3 regions of the Rhizobium mulingense genome follow, and region 3 is predicted to be linked to each of the others. Evidence: predicted binding sites of a transcription regulator. Region 3 holds the regulator's gene; each other region holds the start of a gene.
What was found. Region 3 encodes LexA, which represses DNA repair genes until DNA is damaged. Its sites were predicted from a motif close to TGTTCNNNNTGTGTTCNG; they were not measured.
Positions count from the first base shown of each region.

Region 1: PYR71_RS10460 (ribonuclease T2 family protein) is a predicted target of LexA. The motif match lies at 1,972-1,989, and genes of this name have one in related genera.
Region 2: PYR71_RS02345 (ATP-dependent helicase) is a predicted target of LexA. The motif match lies at 2,274-2,291, and genes of this name have one in related genera.

Region 1 covers NZ_JARFVE010000004.1:318,438-324,785, forward strand. The annotation lists gene PYR71_RS10450 (DMT family transporter) at 1-815, opposite strand, end outside; gene PYR71_RS10455 (alpha/beta fold hydrolase) at 829-1,779, opposite strand; gene PYR71_RS10460 (ribonuclease T2 family protein) at 2,004-2,744, shown strand; gene ettA (energy-dependent translational throttle protein EttA) at 2,843-4,492, shown strand; gene PYR71_RS10470 (ArsR/SmtB family transcription factor) at 4,704-5,729, shown strand; gene metF (methylenetetrahydrofolate reductase [NAD(P)H]) at 5,731-6,348, shown strand, end outside.
Region 2 covers NZ_JARFVE010000002.1:446,237-452,584, forward strand. The annotation lists gene PYR71_RS02320 (hypothetical protein) at 32-526, opposite strand; gene PYR71_RS02325 (DUF982 domain-containing protein) at 741-986, shown strand; gene PYR71_RS02330 (hypothetical protein) at 1,214-1,474, opposite strand; gene PYR71_RS02335 (BON domain-containing protein) at 1,532-1,792, opposite strand; gene PYR71_RS02340 (hypothetical protein) at 1,970-2,236, shown strand; gene PYR71_RS02345 (ATP-dependent helicase) at 2,339-4,399, shown strand; gene PYR71_RS02350 (MBL fold metallo-hydrolase) at 4,455-5,393, opposite strand; gene PYR71_RS02355 (enoyl-CoA hydratase/isomerase family protein) at 5,637-6,348, opposite strand, start outside.
Region 3 covers NZ_JARFVE010000006.1:213,171-219,518, forward strand. The annotation lists gene gltA (citrate synthase) at 19-1,308, opposite strand; gene PYR71_RS16095 (ComEC/Rec2 family competence protein) at 1,599-4,031, shown strand; gene lexA (transcriptional repressor LexA) at 4,012-4,731, opposite strand; gene PYR71_RS16105 (VOC family protein) at 4,926-5,822, shown strand; gene kdsA (3-deoxy-8-phosphooctulonate synthase) at 5,819-6,348, shown strand, end outside.

The DNA of each region.
Region 1 (6,348 bases), on a different contig from region 3:
AGCCAGGCGAAGATCGTGGCCGAGACGATCTCGAAATATTGCAGCGGCGCCAGCGTCGACGCCGGTGCGGCGCGATAGGCGTAGACGCCGAAGATGCCGGCTATCGCGGCCATGGCGCCGACGCCGGCGACATAGAACCAGGCGTTGCCTTGGGGCATGACGGGATCGAAGACATCCGAGCCGCTGCCATCGCCGGCAAAAAGCAGGACGGCGCAGAAAATCAGGCCCCAGATGCCCATCTGGAACTGCATCGCCCAAGGATCTTCCTTGTGGGACAGGACGCGGGTCATCAGCACGAAAATGGCGATGCAGAAGGCGGTGAGGACGGGCAGGAGCGCGACATAGCCGACTTCGTTGAAACTGGGCTGAATGATCAGCATCGCCCCGAAGAAGCCGACGCCGCAAGCGGTGTAACGCCGCCAGCCGATCGTTTCCTTCAAGAAAATGCCGCCGAGGATCGTCACAATGATCGGCTCGACGAAGAAGATCGCGATCGCGTCGGCTACCGCCATGTATTTCAGGGTGGTGACGAAGGAAATCATCGAAATGGTGATAATCACGCCGCGGATGGCGTGGAACAGGCTCTGGCGCCAGGAAAAATCGGCAAAGCTGCGCCGCCAGATGACGACCGGCAGCATGCAGAGCGCCTGCACCGCAAAGCGGCCGGCGGTGACCTCGGCGGAGGGCACGGTGACCACTGCAAGCTTGGCGAAGATATCGATGAGCGGCGAGAACATCACCGAAAGAAACATCAGCGCAAGCCCCATCGTCACGTCGGAGGGGGATGAAACGGGCCGGGTGGAGGTGCTGCTCATGGTGGAATTCTCGTCATCGGGGATTTTGGCCGTTCCAGCTCTTGGCGACCGCGCCATCGCACCAGTCCGCGAAGGCGGCAACGGCTACCTCTGCGCCGATGTCATTCAGCGTTTCGTGCCGCATGTCCTGATATATCTTCGTGCTGATACGGGAGAAGCCCTGACGTTTCAAATGGTTTGAGAGCCACAGCACGGCTTTTCCACGCTCGGTCGCCGGATCTTCTGCGCCGCCGACCAGATGGATCGGCAGGTCGCGCCGCAGCCTGTCGAGATGGACCTTTTGCGGTGCGCGGAAGCTCAGTTCGAAGACATCGAGCCAGAGTGAAACCGAGGCGTCGAAGCCGCAAAGAGGATCGGCGACATATTTGTCGACTTCGTCGGGAATATGCGAAAGCCAGTCGAATTCCGTGCGGCGGTCGGCAATGGACCGGCCCCAGGCGGCGAAGGTGAGTTTCGGCAGGAGGCCGCTCGGCACGTCCGAACCTTTCAGCATCCGTTCGCCGATGAGGATCGCCTGGGCGGCGCGGCCGGCAAGACCGACGGCGAAATTGGCATTCCAGACGGCGACCGCATCGAATTCGGCCGGTGCGGCGACGGCGGCATTGAGCGCGATGAGGCCGCCCATCGAATGGCCGAAGAGGATCACCTTCAGGCCGGGATGGCGCGAGGCTGCATTAGTGCGCATGGCGATGATGTCGCCGATCACCCGTTCGACGCCGTCCCGCCGTGCGAAGCGGCCGATCGGAGCGTCGGGCGCCGTCGTCTCGCCATGGCCGCGGTGATCATGGGCATAGACGTGATAGCCACGCGCCGCCATCGCCTCGGCAAAGCGGCGATACCGCTTCGAGTGCTCCGCCAGGCCGTGCGATATCAACAGAATGCCGCATGCGAGACCGGTGGCCTCGGCATGGTGATAGGCCAGCGATGCTCCCGGCACGGAGAGCCATTGCGTTTCAGAAAACATCCGGATTCTCCCAGCCGCACAGCAGATCGCTACCGCATAATTCCGCAAAGCGAAATCGATTTGAGGTATTATGCTTCAACTCAAAGTGACAGAGCGTCCCTTGGTGTGGCTTTAAAGCCTTTGAAACAACCGATAACAAATTACAGGAGTATTGCGATTCAGGGTTGCGGACGTTTACTCTTTGTGCTTATCTGTTCCCGCATTGTTCTTCTATGGGGGTTGAAATGAGCAGCATGCAGTTGCGTACCTTGACATTCGCCGTATCCATGGCCCTTGCTGGCGCCTCCATGGCGCAGGAGCCCGACGGGCGCACCCGTTTCATTCTTGCGGCGAGCTGGCAGCCCGCCTTCTGCCAGACGAACCAGAAGAAGGCCGAATGCGCAAGCCAGACCGGCGAACGCCATGACGCTACCAACTTCTCGCTGCACGGGCTTTGGCCGATGCGGCAGAACTATTGCGGCGTCAGCGACGATCAGAAGGCCGCTGACAAGGACGGCAAATGGGCTAGCTTGCCTCAGGTCACGCTTTCGGCTGAGACACAGGCGGCGCTGGTAAAGGCGATGCCAGGCACGCAATCGGGCCTGGAACGGCATGAATGGACGAAGCATGGCACCTGCACGAAAATGAGCGCCGAGGATTATTTTGGCGTCGGCGTGCATCTCTTGGGTGGGCTCAACGCGTCGGCGGTGCGCGAGCTTTTCGCTGCTAATATCGGCAAACCGGTCAAGGCCGAGGCGATCAAGGCGGCTTTCGACAAGAGCTTCGGGCAGGGCGCCGGCGACCGCGTCAAGATGAGCTGCCGGCGGGCCGGCAATGTCAAGATGATCAGCGGCCTGACGATCGGGCTTTCGGAGGCTGCCGGATCGGCGTCGGCGAAAAGCGCCGGCCTCGGCGATCTGATCCAGGGGGCGGGAAAAACCTCTTTCGGCTGCGATGAAGGTGTCGTCGATGCGGCGGGCTTCTGACCGGAATCCGGCCTAAACCGGGTTTCGGCGTTGCCCACAGGCGCTGTTTCGCCTACATAGCGGCACGAAACGAAGTTTCCCGCCCGGAGCAGCGCAGCATGGCACGTCAATTCATCTATCATATGTCCGGCCTCAACAAGGCCTATGGCAACAAGAAGATCCTGGAGAACATCCACCTTTCCTTCTACCCGGATGCCAAGATCGGCATCCTCGGGCCGAACGGCGCCGGTAAATCCACTGTGTTGCGCATCATTGCCGGCCAGGACAAGGAGTATACCGGCGAAGCCTGGCTGGCCGAGGGTGCCACGGTCGGCTATCTCGAGCAGGAACCGCGTCTCGACCCGAACAAGACGGTGTTCGAAAACGTCATGGAAGGCGTTGCCTCGAAGACGGCGATCCTCGATCGCTACAACGAATTGATGATGAACTATTCCGACGAGACCGCGGAAGAGGGCGCCAAGCTGCAGGACATCATCGACAGCCAGAACCTCTGGGACCTGGAAAGCCAGGTCGAGATGGCGATGGAAGCGCTGCGCTGCCCGCCGCGCGACGCCGATGTCACCAGCCTGTCCGGTGGTGAACGCCGCCGTATCGCGCTCTGCCGCCTGCTGCTTTCGCAGCCGGATCTGCTGTTGCTCGACGAACCGACCAACCATCTCGACGCCGAAACCATCGCCTGGCTCGAAAAGCATCTGCGCGACTATCCCGGCGCGGTGATGATGATCACCCATGATCGCTACTTCCTCGACAACGTCACCGGATGGATCCTCGAACTCGACCGCGGCCGCGGCATCCCCTACGAAGGCAACTATTCGGCCTATCTGCTGGCGAAGGCCAAGCGCATGGAGCAGGAGGGTCGCGAGGAGGCCTCGCGCCAGAAGGCGATCAGCCGCGAACGGGAATGGATCGCCTCCAGCCCTAAGGCCCGCCAGGCCAAGTCGAAGGCCCGCATCAAGTCTTACGAGCAGCTGGTGGATGCCGCCGAGAAGCAGCGTCCCGGCGACGCGCAGATCATCATCCCGGTCAGCGAACGGCTTGGCCAGGTGGTCATCGAGATGGAAGGCATCACCAAGGGCTTCGAGGGCCGCACGCTGATCAACGACCTGTCGATCAAGCTGCCGCCGGGCGGCATCGTCGGCGTCATCGGCCCGAACGGCGCCGGCAAGACGACGCTGTTCAAGATGATCACCGGCCAGGAAAAGCCGGACAGCGGTACGATCCGCATAGGCGAGACCGTGCATCTCGGCTATGTCGACCAGAGCCGTGACGCGCTTGCCGGCGACAAGACGGTCTGGGAGGAAATTTCCGGCGGCGCCGAAATCATCAAGCTCGGCAAGTTCGACATGAACTCTCGTGCCTATTGCGGCGCCTTCAACTTCAAGGGCGGCGATCAGCAGCAGAAGGTCGGCAATCTCTCTGGCGGTCAGCGCAACCGCGTTCATCTCGCCAAGATGCTGAAGGCGGGCGGCAATGTCCTGCTGCTCGACGAACCGACCAACGACCTCGACACGGAAACGCTGGGCGCGCTTGAAAACGCGCTGGAGAATTTTGCCGGCTGCGCCATCATCATCAGCCACGACCGCATGTTCCTCGACCGTCTGGCGACGCACATTCTCGCTTTCGAAGGCGAAGGCCATGTCGAATGGTTCGAAGGCAACTTCGAGGATTATGAAGAGGATAAGGTCCGCCGCCTCGGCCCGGACGCGCTCAACCCGGGCAGCCAGGCCCATAAGCGTCTGACGCGCTGATCGTCCCTTTTTCGATTGCGAAAGCCCCGGTTCTGAACTGACCCCCGAAGGTTGATGTCCAACTTTCGGGGGTCAGTTCATTCGGCTGGGGCTTTTTCGTATCAGGCTCTGTCGCAATTTGAGCAGGCAATTTCGCGGAGAGTGCGAATTGACGCTTGCCACCGCTTTTCAAATCACATAAAGATATCTTTATATGTTGATTGGGCGAGTGATGAGTGAACCCCTGAAGCTTGGACTGGATGGCCTGGTGGACGTCTTGAAGGCGGCCGGCGAACCGACGCGCCTGCGTCTTCTGGCGCTTCTCGACGCCGGCGATCTGACGGTGACCGATCTGACCGAAATTCTCGGCCAGTCCCAGCCGCGTATCTCCCGCCATCTGAAGCTGCTCGGCGAAGCCGAGCTGATAGAACGCTACCAGGAGGGCGCCTGGGCCTATTTCCGCCTCAAGCAGGACGGCAAGGCGGCAATGCTCGTGCGAGCGCTGCTGAAGCATGTCTCTGAGAACGATCCGACCGTCCTGCGCGACGGCGAGCGGCTGTCGGCGGTCAAACGCCAACGGGCCGAGCGGGCACAGGCCTATTTCAGCCGCAACGCGGCAGAATGGGACGAGCTTCGCCGCCTGCATGCGGCCGACGAGGAAGTCGATGCGGCGGTCATTCGGCTGCTCGGCAGCCAGCCGATCGATTCGCTGCTCGATCTCGGCACCGGCACAGGCCGCATCCTCGAACTTCTGTCCGGGCTCTACCGCCGGGCGATCGGCGTCGACGCCAGCCGCGACATGCTGAGCGTGGCGCGCGCCAATCTCGACAAGTCCCGCATCACCAAAGCCAGTGTGCGCCACGCCGATATTCTGAACCTGCCGTTCGAGGGACAGGATTTCGACCTGGTGACGATCCATCAGGTACTGCATTTCTTCGATCAGCCGGAGATTGCCATCGCCGAAGCGGCGCGCATGCTGCGGCCGGGCGGCCGGCTTGTGGTCATCGATCTTGCGCCGCATACGCTCGAATATCTCCGCGACGAGCATGCGCATGTGCGTCTCGGCTTTTCGCACCAGACGATGTCCGACTGGCTGCGCAAGGCCGGGCTCGATGTCGAGCAGGTCGTCGATCTTCATCCGGGTCAGCAGAGCGGGCAGGGGCTGACGGTCACCGTCTGGCTCGCGCGCGATCCGAGGCGCCTCATGGCTTCGCAGACGAGCGAAGGCGCCGAACCTACATTTGCCGGGAGAGTATGACATGGCTTTGAAAAACGAAGCGCAGGCGCGCGACATCGGGATCTCCTTCGAATTCTTCCCGCCGAAATCGGAAGAGATGGAAGGCCAGCTCTGGAATACCGTCAGCGAGCTGCAGGACTGGGATCCGGATTTCGTCTCGGTGACTTATGGCGCCGGCGGCACCACCAAGGCGCCGACGCTGACCGCCGTCACGCGTTTCCTGTCGCAGACGCCGCTTGCAACCGCTTCGCACCTGACCTGCGTCGGTGCGACGAAGGAAGAGACGCATCAGATGATCGAGACCTTCCGCAAGGTCGGCGTGACGCATTTCGTGGCGCTGCGCGGCGATGCGCCGGGCGGCGCCGGCGCGCCCTACCAGCCGCATCCGGGCGGTTACGCGAATGCGGCCGAGCTCGTGGCCGGCCTCAAGGCGATTGGCGATTTCGAAATCTCAGTCTCCGCCTATCCGGAAAAGCATCCGGAGAGCCGCGATACAGCCGCCGATATCGACATGCTGAAACGTAAGGCCGACAACGGCGCCGACCGCGCGCTGACGCAGTTCTTCTTCGACAACGACAATTTCGAGCGTTACCTGGAGCGGGTGCGCCGGGCCGGCATCTCGATCCCGATCATACCGGGC
Region 2 (6,348 bases), on a different contig from region 3:
GGCCTCACGCCGGCACGTCCCCTCGCCCCGTTTACGGGGAGAGGGTTAAGGTGAGGGGCAGCCGTGCGCACAAAGCAGACAGCATGCCAATACAATCGGGAATGTCGGTTACCTCAAGATAATAAGGTACGAACGGCGAAAACTGCCAGAGCTCGAACATTTCTCCGGTCACCACCATTTCTTCGCCCGGAATCGGCGCATGGGGGCGCGGAGAAACTCCATCGGAAATGCCTTCGATATACCACCGAGGAGCATTCTCCGACATGAACCGGGCAGCGAGGTCTATCGTGGTCCCTTCCGTGTAGCGTATCAGGGTAGCCCGCAGATATTTCCGCTGCATTGTTGGAACGACCTCAGTGGAAATACGCACGAGGAAGGCTTCTTCAGCCGATATCTCTGCGCCGTAGGCAAGAGGCGGCATTGCCAGCGCCCCAGAGAAAATAGCAGTCTGGATCAGAGTTCGGCCTAACCACATATTGAGCTCTTTGATTGCGGAGCATGGATCAGCGATACGGGCCTGCAACATATGGTTTATTTACGGCCTCTCCTCGCGTACGGGCGTAGCCCTCTTCGAATCCTACGATCCCGTGTCGCCAAGTCAGCGTTTCGGTTCACCGGCAACGAACGATTCGCCATTGTTGGCCGTGAAAATCACGCTAGAATGCCTATCATAGCGGAGTCTCCCCGGAGGAACTGGGAGTGCCGCACCTTGTTTCTGTCGAAACCCCGGAGGAGCATCGATGGCAACTGAAAAATGGAACGACCCCGTGAAGGTCGGTTTCGAAGGCGCTGACCTCAAGACCGTCAACGGGCCGTTCGATGCGTTGAAATGTCTGGCGGATCTCTGGCCGAGCGCGCGCGGGCTGCATTATATCAAGGCGCGCAGTACCTGTCGGGCAGCGCTCGACGGACGCAAGAGCGTGGAAGAGGCAAGGGCCGAGTTCCTGGCGGCGGCCGAAGAGGCGAAGCTGAAGCTGCTGCATTAACGCGGCAGGGAACGTCCGGCTGTTTTTCGATTTGTTCGGCAAAGCGTGCCGGAACGAGACATTGTTTAATTTTCACTTAACCCTGGATCGAGCAGATGCCGGGTTTTGGCGCAAAGGACGTTGCGCTGGGGACAGCTGTTTCGATAGAACACACGCAGCCATCATGATGATGGTCAGAGGCTCGTCACCGGAAACGCCGGCGAGCCTCGTTCGAGCGGATCGGATTCTCAGCAGCCCGCGCCGCCTTCATTCTCCACCTCGATATAGCCGACACCGATGATCGTGCCGTCCGCCGTGCGGATGAAGGACGGCAGATAGTGCGGTTCTGCCGGCTGGCAGGCGGCCGTTTCGGTATATTCGTTGAGCGCGATCTGGTCCTTCGGAAGCGCGGAATAATTCGTGCCGGTTTCGAGCGAGGCATAGGCGGAGCCGGCAAAGACACCACAGATAATCAAGGTCGTTGCCCAAAGGCGAAGAAGCAACTGCATGATGGCCTCCAGCGTTTTGATCCGGCATTTCAACACGCGGAGGCTTACTTGGTTCCCTCAGCGCCGCAGCAGGCGGCTATGCACATAGCCTCGGCCGACGACGCTTTCGGCGATCGCGACGGCTCGTTCGACATCGCCGTGCCGGCGCACGAAACCTTCGAGGATGACATAGGAACTAAGCGTGCTGACGGTGATTTCCCCGGCGTCCAGATCATCGGTGGCATGGAGAGCGCTCTCGACCGAAGCGCGTGTCGCCGCCTCGCCATGACCCTGCCGGGTGGGTTCGTCATGGTCTAGGAATACAGCAAACCCAATCACTTAAGCGTCTCCTGAGGTTGGTATATCCAGGTTAACGCCGCAACGGGGCTTTCGTTGCGGTTCGCCGGTCTCGACGGGATATTCGCGCGGGATTTCTGCGGACCAAGCCTGACCCGCCCTTGGCGGAAGGTGCTGCGGCTTCCATATCTTGCTGCAGTCGAAAGAGGGACGACGACGATGAAAGTGCTGATGCCCGCCTTGTTTGCCGCAGCATTGCTGACCGGCTGCTCCTCTGCCGATAGCCCGGCGCTGGAACCCATTCCCGGCAGCATCACCTATGGCGGCCAGCCGCGGACGAAGCTCACCAAATCGCCGGTCGGCAGCGCCGTCTACAATCAGTTCTATAACGAGAGCGGCCAGCGCGTGGAGGAAACCTATATTCTTCAGCCGGACCGCAGCCTGAAGCTGGTGCGGCGCGTGGTAGGGCCGGATTTCCCCGATTAAGACTTGCGCCGTTCCGGGCTTGACAGCAGCTGAAATCGCGAACATTCAAGGAACATCTAATCTTCCCGCAGTGATTCTGCGGGAGCCCGACCGGACGGCTGGATGTATCTCGAAAAGCTCAATCCCCAGCAGCGCATGGCCGTCGAGTACGGCACGCTCACCGACGGCAGCCATATTGCCGGGCCGCTGCTGGTCATCGCCGGCGCCGGCTCGGGCAAGACGAACACGCTGGCGCACCGGGTCGCGCATCTGATCGTCAAGGGCGCCGATCCCCGCCGCATCCTGCTGATGACCTTCTCGCGCCGGGCGGCCGCCGAGATGGCGCGGCGCGTCGAGCGCATCTGCCGCGATGTGCTCGGTTCGAAGGCCGGCGTCATGGCCGATGCGCTTAACTGGTCCGGCACCTTCCATGGCATCGGCGCGCGGCTGCTGCGCGACTATGCGCAGCAGATCGGCCTCGATGCCGATTTCACCATCCATGACCGCGAAGACAGCGCCGACCTGATGAACCTCATCCGGCACGATCTCGGCTTCTCCAAAACGGAAAACCGGTTCCCGGCCAAGGGCACCTGCCTTGGCATTTATTCCAGGGCGGTGAATTCAGAAAGCGCGCTCGACCAGGTGCTGCGCGACGCCTTTCCCTGGTGCGCGGCCTGGGAAAAACAGCTGCGCGAGCTGTTCGCCTGTTATGTCGAGGCGAAGCAGAGCCAGAACGTGCTCGATTATGACGACCTGCTGCTCTACTGGGCGCAGATGGTGGGCGAAAGCGTGATCGCCGAGGATATCGGCAGCCGCTTCGACCATGTGCTGGTCGACGAATATCAGGATACCAACCGACTGCAGGCCTCGATCCTGATGGCGCTGAAGCCCGGCGGCCAGGGGCTGACCGTCGTCGGCGACGATGCGCAGTCGATCTATTCCTTCCGCGCAGCGACGGTGCGCAACATCCTCGATTTTCCCGCAGCCTTCAGCCCGCCCGCCAATATCGTCACGCTCGACCGGAACTATCGCTCGACGCAGCCGATCCTGACAGCCGCCAACGCCGTCATCGATCTCGCCTCGGAGCGCTTCACCAAGAATCTCTGGACCGAGCGGCAATCGGCCGAGCGGCCGCGCCTCGTCACGGTTCGCGATGAGGCCGATCAGGCGCGTTATGTCGCCGACAAGGTGCTCGACAATCGCGAAGAGGGCCTCAAGCTCAAGCAGCAGGCGGTGCTCTTCCGCGCCTCGCATCACAGCGGGCCGCTGGAGGTCGAGCTGACCCGGCGCAACATTCCCTTCGTCAAATTCGGCGGGCTGAAATTTCTCGACAGCGCCCATGTCAAGGACATGCTGGCCGCGCTTCGCTTCGCGCAGAACCCGCGCGACCGGGTGGCGGGCTTCCGGCTGATGCAGATCCTGCCGGGCGTCGGGCCGTCGACGGCGCAGAAGGCGCTCGACCTGATGGCCGAGGATGCGAGCCCGCTCTCAGCGCTTGCCGCCATGCCGGCGCCGCCGCGCTGTGGGGAGGATTGGGTGGCTTTCGTTTCGATGCTGCAGGAGATGAAATCCGGCAATGCCGGCTGGCCAGCGGAAATCGAGCTGGCGCGGCAATGGTACGCGCCGCATCTGGAGCGGCTGCATGAGGACGCGGCAACGCGGCAGGCCGATCTGTTGCAGCTCGAGCAGATTGCAGGCGGTTATGCCTCGCGCGAGCGTTTCCTCACCGAGCTCACGCTCGATCCGCCGGATGCGACCAGCGACCAGGCCGGCGTGCCGCTGCTCGACGAGGACTATCTCATTCTGTCGACCATCCATTCGGCCAAGGGCCAGGAGTGGACGAAAGTCTTCATGCTGAATGTCGTCGACGGCTGCATTCCGAGCGATCTTGCCGTCGGCGCCACCGCCGAAATCGAGGAGGAGCGCCGGCTGCTCTATGTGGCGATGACGCGCGCCCGCGACGGTCTCGACCTCGTCGTGCCGCAGCGTTTCTTCACCTATGGGCAGAATGCGCAGGGCGACCGGCATGTCTATGCCTCGCGCAGCCGCTTCATTCCGGCGACGCTGCTGCAATTCTTCGATGCCTGCAGCTGGCCGCAGGTGAAGTCAGAGTCTGCTGCTCAAGCCCAGGCGCGGCAGGTGCGCATCGATGTCGGCGCCCGCATGCGCGGCATGTGGCGGTAGAGCCCGCCGCATGCCATGCGACGCGCTTTGGTTCGGTCCTGACCTGGCCAGGCGCTCAGTAGTCCCAGAACACCGGCACCCAACGGAAAACGTCACCGTCGACCGCCACGCGGCCGACCGACGGGAACGGCAGGTGGGTGGCCACCAGCTGTTCGCCATTCGCCGCCAACTCCCTGAGAAGATCGATGCGAACGCGAGCGGCCTCCTCGGGATCGTGTTCGAAACCATTGTACCAATCGGGGTGCTCGAACCCGACCGCAAACACGGCATCGCCGGCGAATGTCAGGCGGTCCCCGCCGGATGCCAGGTGGACCACGCTATGTCCAGGGGTATGGCCGCCGGTGCGTTGGACGACCACACCCGGCGCCACCTCGGACCGCTCGTCGAACAGGTTGAGATGGCTGCCATACTCGCTGAGGAACCGTTTTGCCGTTGCCCGAAGCGCATCCGGAAAGCCGGGCGGCATGGACACGTGGCTGAAATCGGGCGCCTCCCAGAATTTGGTCTCCGCAGCCGCCACGTGGATCCTGAGATCGGCACGCAACCGGTCCTTCACGCCATCGACCAGCAGCCCGCCGATGTGATCCATGTGCAGGTGGGTGAGCACCACGTCGGTCACCGATGCCAGATCGATGCCGGCACCCTCCAGTCGCTTGATCAACTGCCCGGCGCGCGGCAAGTTCAAGTCCGGATCCAGGCCCAGCCCGGCGTCGATGAGGATGGTCTGCCCGCCGCTGCGGACGAGGACCACGTTCAACGCCCAGTCGAAAGCGTCTCGCGGCAGGAACATATCGTCCAGCCAGACTGCCCGGTCAGTGGCGTCGGCGTTGTGTCCCAGCATCGTCGTCGGGAGGGGCAACACGCCATCGCTGATGATCAGCACTTCAATTTCGCCGATCCGCACCGCATAGCGCGACGGGACCAACTCTTCGGGCTTCGGCCTGCCAGGCTCCTGCTGACCAGTCGTACGGGGTTTTGCTTCTGCCTGCGACATGATGCGCTCCTGTTTTGCGTGATCGAGAGATGTCGGTTAGGGGTTACGTCGCGGACCCTATGCCGAAGCCTGGTTGACGGTCGATCAGTTCAAAGGAGAGGGAAAGCTAGGCTTTAGCACAGGCCGGCCTACGGTTTCGGCGCGTCACGCCGAAGACTTGGTGTTGAAGAGGCTGGCATCAGGACGCAGAGGCTCTCGCCCGCCGCACGGTGCCGCGCATCCAGCCTTCAGCGGACGACAGCGTCAGAGCAAAAGCGGCGGCTCGGCCGGTTTCAGGAATTTCTCGACCGATTGCGCCTTGACGGCCTCGACTGATGCCGGCGACCATTTCGGATTGCGGTCCTTGTCGATAACGGCCGCGCGGATGCCCTCGAAGAAATCCGGATTGTCCAGCATCTGCAGGCAGGCGCCGAGTTCGCGGCCGAGGCATTCGGCAAGCGAGGCGCTGCGCCGGCCGGCCCTTAAGAGCCGCAAAGCGAGCTTCAGGCTGGTCGGCGAGCGCGTCAGCAGCACCCGGCGCGTCTCGGCGGCGAAATCGCCCTGCTCCTCGGCAAGCGCCGTCAGGATCTCCTCGACGCTGTCGAACCGAAATGCGCGATCAATCGTCGCCGCGTACTGCCGCAGCCGGCTTTCTCCCAAAGGCTCGGAGAATGCCTGCAACAGGGCATCGACATCGATCGACGAACTGCCGCGCGGCAGACCCGACAGTGCATCGGTCACCTCAGCGAGCCGCGACGACGCGATATGACGATCGGCGAGTCCGGCGTGGATCGCGTCGGCGGCGCCGATATCGAGCCCGGTCAGGCCGAGCCAAGTCCCGGCCTCGCCGGGTGCCTTCGGCAGCAACCAGGTGGCGCCGACATCGGGGACGTAGCCAATGCCGGTTTCCGGCATGGCAAGGCGGGTGCGCTCGGTGACGATGCGATGGCGGCCGTGCGCAGACAGGCCGACGCCG
Region 3 (6,348 bases):
CCGATTGGTGTGAAGCGATCAGCGCTTCGAAACAGGGATGTAGTCGCGCTTCGGTTCGCCGACATAGAGTTGGCGCGGACGGCCGATGCGCTGTTCCGGATCCTCGATCATCTCGTTCCACTGCGCGATCCAGCCGACGGTGCGGGCAAGCGCGAAGAGGACGGTGAACATGGTCGTGGGGAAGCCCAGCGCCTTCAGCGTGATGCCGGAATAGAAGTCGATGTTCGGATAGAGCTTCTTCTCGATGAAATATTCGTCGGTAAGCGCGATGCGCTCGAGCTCCATCGCCACTTCGAGCAGCGGATCGTCCTTGATGCCGAGTTCGCCCAGCACTTCATGCGTCGTCTTCTGCATGATCTTGGCGCGCGGATCGTAGTTCTTGTAGACGCGGTGGCCGAAGCCCATCAGGCGGAACGGATCGTTCTTGTCCTTGGCGCGGGCGATATATTCCGGAATATGATCGACGGTGCCGATCTCGTTCAGCATGTTGAGTGCTGCTTCGTTTGCGCCGCCATGCGCCGGGCCCCACAGGCAGGCGATGCCGGCCGCGATGCAGGCGAACGGGTTGGCGCCCGACGATCCGGCGAGGCGGACGGTCGAGGTCGACGCGTTCTGCTCATGATCGGCATGCAGGATGAAGATGCGGTCCATGGCGCGGGCAAGCACCGGGTTGACCACATATTCCTCGCAGGGAACGGCAAAGCACATGCGCAGGAAGTTCGACGCATAGTCGAGGTCGTTCTTCGGGTAAACGAAGGGCTGGCCGATATGGTACTTGTAGGCCATGGCGGCGAGCGTCGGCATCTTGGCGATCATCCGCAGGCTGGCGACCATGCGCTGGTGCGGATCGGTGATATCGGTCGAGTCGTGATAGAAGGCCGACAGCGCGCCGACGCAGCCGCACATAACGGCCATCGGATGCGCATCGCGGCGGAAGCCGGTGAAGAAGCGGCTCATCTGCTCGTGCACCATGGTGTGATGCGTGACCCGATAGTCGAAGTCCTTCTTCTGCGCGGCCGTCGGCAGTTCGCCGTAAAGCAGGAGGTAGCAGACCTCTAGGAAGTCGCCATGTTCGGCGAGCTGCTCGATCGGATAGCCGCGGTGCAGCAGCACACCTTCGTCGCCATCGATATAGGTGATCTTAGATTCACAGGATGCGGTCGAGGTGAAGCCCGGATCGTAGGTGAAGGAAGCGGTGTTCTTGTAGAGAGCACCGATATCGATGACGCTTGGACCGATCGTGCCGCTTTTGACGGCGAGGTCGACTGATTTGTCACCGATTTTTATTGTTGCGCTTTGATCCGTCATGCTGATCCTCCGAAATGTCGGTGGCGCCACAAAAGCGCCATAGGGGTTAAGCGTCCTTTGCGATAGCTATATGATCGCGAGGCTAATGCCAAGTTACCGTGACGGCATTTTGTGCATTGCGGCATCACCTTTTAGGCACTGCAGCGATGAGCAGCACGCATAGCGGAAACCGATGATTCGACTGGCCTTTTCGCACTTGCGATTTTCGCTCGCATTTCAATCGATTATGCTTGCCGGATTTGCTCGGAGGTTGCATTCTGGCTGCTTGGAAGGGTGAGTTCGGGCGGCGCATGCAGGAATTGACGACAGTCGAATTGCGGCCGCAAGCGGGCGTCGGTCTTGCCGATCCAGCCGATCTTCCTGCCCCTGCCGCGGTGATGCGGCCGGCAAGAACCCAGTCCGCGATGTCGTTGCGCCATCGGCTGCCGGTGGCAATGACACAAGCACTCCATGCTTGCGGCCGGATGCTAAGCGAGGAGGCCGACCATGGCCGCCTGCTCTTATTCTCGCCGGTCTTCCTCGGTGCCGGCGCCGCATTCTGGTTTCTTGCTGCAACGGATTTTCCTCTCCTTCCATCGTTGCTCTGCCTCTCGGTGCTGATGCTTGCCGTGCTCGTCGCCGGCCGCAGCCGGCCGGGCTTGCGGGCGACGCTTATGGCGCTTGCCCTCGTGGTATGCGGCATGCTCTGCGCGCAGCTCGAAAGCTGGCGGGCCTCGACTGTCATCCTCGATTCATCCGTGACGACGACGGTGACCGGTCGCGTCGAGCGGCGCGAAGGCGATGATCGTGGGCGGTGGCGCTATGTTCTTACTGTCACCGGCACCGAGGCGCCACAGGTGAAGCGGCCTCCAAGGCGCATAACTGTGATCGCCCGCGGCGCCGATGCGCCATTCGAGATCGGTGACATCATCACCGGCCGAGCACGGTTGACGCCGCCGGCGGGGCCGGCACTTCCCGCGCTCAACGACTTTTCCTTCGGTGCTTATTTCGATGGCATCGGCGCCAACGGTTTCTTCTACGGTGCGCCGGAGAAAGTCGATTCGCAGACGGGCCCGCAGCCTGCGAGATCGCCGCCCGAAGCTCTGCTCGAATGGCTTTACCAGTTGCGCAGCCGCATCGGCGATCGCATACGCTCGATTCTGCCCGGCGACACGGGCGCTTTTGCCGCTGCTCTGGTGACCGACGAGCGGCGCGCAATTTCAAAGGAAACGACGGAGGCGCTGCGCCAGTCCGGCCTTGCGCATATCGTGGCGATCTCGGGCCTCAACATGGCGTTATCGGCCGGCATCTTCTTCGTCGGGTTCCGGATGCTGCTCAGCCTTGTTCCGGGTGTCGCTCAAGCCTACGCGACAAAGAAGATCGCCGCTGGCGGCGCGCTCGTCGCCGTTACAGCCTACTTCCTGATCTCAGGATTCGGGGTTTCGGCCGAACGCGCCTTCATCATGATGGCGATCATGCTGATTGCCGTCTTCTTCGATCGGCCGTCGATCAGTCTGCGCAATGTCGTTCTCTCCGCGCTCGTCATCATCGCCATTTCACCCTCAGAAGTACTGGGTCCGAGCTTCCAGATGTCCTTTGCCGCGACTTTGGCGCTGGTGTCGGGCTACCAGCTTTGGAAGGACCGGCGTGTGCGGGAAAACCCGTTGCTGAAGCTGCCTGCCCTGCGGCCGGTCGTGGCGGTCGCCGGCTTCTTCGGCGGCGTCTTCCTGACCTCGTTGATCGGTGGCTTTTCCACGGCGTTGTTTGCTGTTGAGCATTTTCATCGCCTGACAGCTTATGGCCTGCCGGCGAACCTTGCGACGATGCCGATCATCTCCTTCATCGTCATGCCGGCGGGGCTGCTGGCGATGTTGCTCATGCCGTTCGGCCTGGACGCTCCGCTCTGGACGGTGGTCGGCTTCGGCCTCGATCTGGTGATTACGGTCGCCAAGACGGTGTCCGGCTGGGGCGGCAATATCGACCTCGGCCGTTTGCCCGGCTGGTATTTCGCCGTCGCCGTGGCAGGCTTTCTGCTGTTAACGCTGCTCCGCACCCGATTGCGCCATGTCGGCACGTCGATCCTCGCCGTCGCGACGCTCATTGTGTTGATACTGCCGGGTTCCCGGCCGCCGGATCTGGTGATATCCGAGGATGGTGGTTTGGTCGCGCTCATCGCGCCGGCGGCGATGGCTTCCAACCGTGAAAACCCGCCGGACTTCATCTTCGACCAGTGGCAGAGAGCGCTGGTGCTGCCGACGCACCACCCGCCGAAGATGCTGGATGGGCCTGCCATCCCGGCGCAGGGTGATGACCGCCGGGTCAGGCTTTCCCGCGATCAGCAGAATGAAGCGAGGACGGCAATGGTGGCCGCCGCAGCCGGCGGTGAGGCAAATCGGTTTTCTTGCGTGAAGAAGGCTTGGTGTATAGCCAGGCTCGGCAATGGCCATGTCGTCGCCGTCATCGACAATGCCGCCTATCTCGGCCCGGCCTGCGACGCCGGCGTGGTTGTCGTGACCTCGGTGCGCCTGCGGTTCGACCGCTGCCGCTCGGGTGCGACACTCTTTACCGGCGAGACGCTGCGCAGGACCGGTTCCGTTGAATTGCGCTTTGCGCAGACGGGATTCGAGGTCGCAACCGCATTCAGCGCCTTGTCGCGTCCATGGATGCGCCACCGCGCCTATGATTGGCGCAAAGACGGTTTTACCGAATCCGGACCGTCTGCTGTCAGTGATAACGGCGAATGAGGCCGACCAGCTTGCCCTGCACCTTGACCCGGTCGGGCCCGAAGATTCGGGTCTCGTAAGCCGGGTTGGCGGCTTCGAGGGCGATCGAGGCACCCTTGCGGCGAAAGCGCTTGAGCGTCGCTTCCTCGTCGTCGACCAGGGCAACGACGATATCGCCGGGACTTGCGGTGCTGCCGTTGCGGATGATCACCGTGTCGCCATCGAAGATTCCGGCGTCGATCATCGAATCGCCCTTGACCTCCAGCGCATAATGCTCGCCTGAGCCGAGCATATCCGCAGGAACGATGATGTCGTGCGTGTTATTCTGGATCGCCGAGATCGGAACGCCGGCTGCGATCCGGCCCATTACCGGCACGGACACAGAGTTGCCGTTGTCGGCGATCGGCTTTGCGGCAGCTGGGGCGGCGACCGGCTGGGGCTTGCCGAGGCTGCCTTCGATAACGCTCGGCGAAAAACCGCGGCGCGGCTGAAGACTGGGGCTATAGGCCTCCGGCAGCTTGATCACTTCCAGGGCCCGGGCGCGGTTCGGTAGGCGGCGAATGAAACCACGTTCCTCGAGCGCCGTGATCAGGCGATGAATGCCGGATTTCGAGGCGAGATCCAGGGCATCCTTCATCTCGTCGAAAGAGGGCGGAACGCCGGATTCCTTCATGCGCTCATGAATGAAAAGGAGAAGCTCCTGTTGTTTGCGCGTGAGCATCGACGTAGACCCCGTGATTGAAACAAATCCAGAACAGACACTATATGTTCCATATGTGTTCCGCAAGTAGCTAAATTTCCGTAAAACTTCGCGCCAACTCGTCGAGATTTTTGTTTTCATTCGCCGGATTGGCGCACATGTCTTGCATTGGGGGTGGTGCTGTCGCACATCTCTGGCGTGTCAGGAGGGATATCATGATCGCACATTCCGCCAAACCGCACCCGCTGGATCATGTCGTCCTACCAGTCGTCAATATCGACCTGGCGCGCGAAAGGCTCGGCAAGCTCGGCTTTACCGTCGCCGCCGATGCGCGCCATCCGTTCGGAACGGAAAATGCCTGCGTTTTTTTCGCCAACAAAACCTATATCGAGCCGCTCGGCGTGGCGAGTGTCGAGGAGAGCGAGACAGCGGCCCGCCAGGGCAATGTCTTCATCGCTCGCAATCGCGCCTTCCGCTTCCGCTGCGGCGAGGAGGGACTTTCGGCGCTGGCCTTTCTCACCGAGGATGCCGGCCTCGATCATCGGCGGTTCGTCGGCAACGGCGCGAGCGCCGGCGAGATGCTGCAGTTCAGCCGGTCGATGCGGATGCCGGACGGTTCGGAAAGCGTCGGCAGCTTCAAACTGGCTTTTTCAGGAGATCTGCGCGCGCCCGACTTCTTTCTCTTCACCTGTCAGCGCATCAATGCCTTCCCGGCCGGTCGCGCCGCCCTGGAGACGCATGCCAATGGCGTAACCGGCATTGCCGAGATCGCGCTTTGTACGCCGGAGCCGGCGGCGTTTGCCGCGTTCGTTGGTCTTGCCGCCGGGCAAACGGCGGTGGAGAAAACCGGTTTCGGCATGAAGATCGCCGCCTCGAATGCCAAGATCAGCCTGATGACGCCGGAAGGGCTGGAGGCATATTTCGAGCTTGTCGTTTCCGCCGCCGATCGTGGCCTGCGCGGCCGGGCAATCCTCTTCACCGTCACCGATCTTGCCGTGACAGAAGCGCATTTGGCTGCTAACGGAGTGACATACACACGCAAGAACAATCGCATTCTGGTGAAGCCCACGCCCGGGCAGGGCGCGCTTTTTGCCTTCGAGGAACCACGATGAGCACTGATACCAATTCCGAGGTCAAGATCGGCGAAGGCGAAGGCCAGATCACCTTTTCCAATACCGGCCGCTTGTCGCTGATTGCCGGCCCCTGCCAGATGGAGAGCCGCGATCACGCCTTCATGGTTGCCGGCACGCTGAAGGAGCTCTGCGCAAAGCTCGGCATCGGCCTCGTCTACAAGAGTTCCTTCGATAAGGCGAACCGCACCTCGCTCTCGGCCGAACGCGGCATCGGGCTTGAAAAGGGCATGGAGGTCTTTGCTGACCTGAAGAAGGAATTCGGCTTCCCCGTCCTGACCGACGTTCACACCGCCGAGCAATGCGCCGAGGTGGCGGAGGTGATCGATGTTCTGCAGATCCCCGCCTTCCTCTGCCGCCAGACCGATCTTCTGATCGCCGCCGCCAGGACCGGCCGCGTCGTCAACGTCAAGAAGGGTCAGTTCCTCGCCCCCTGGGATATGAAGAACGTCCTGAAGAAGCTCAATGCCAGCGGCAATCCGAACGTGCTGCTGTGCGAGCGCGGCGC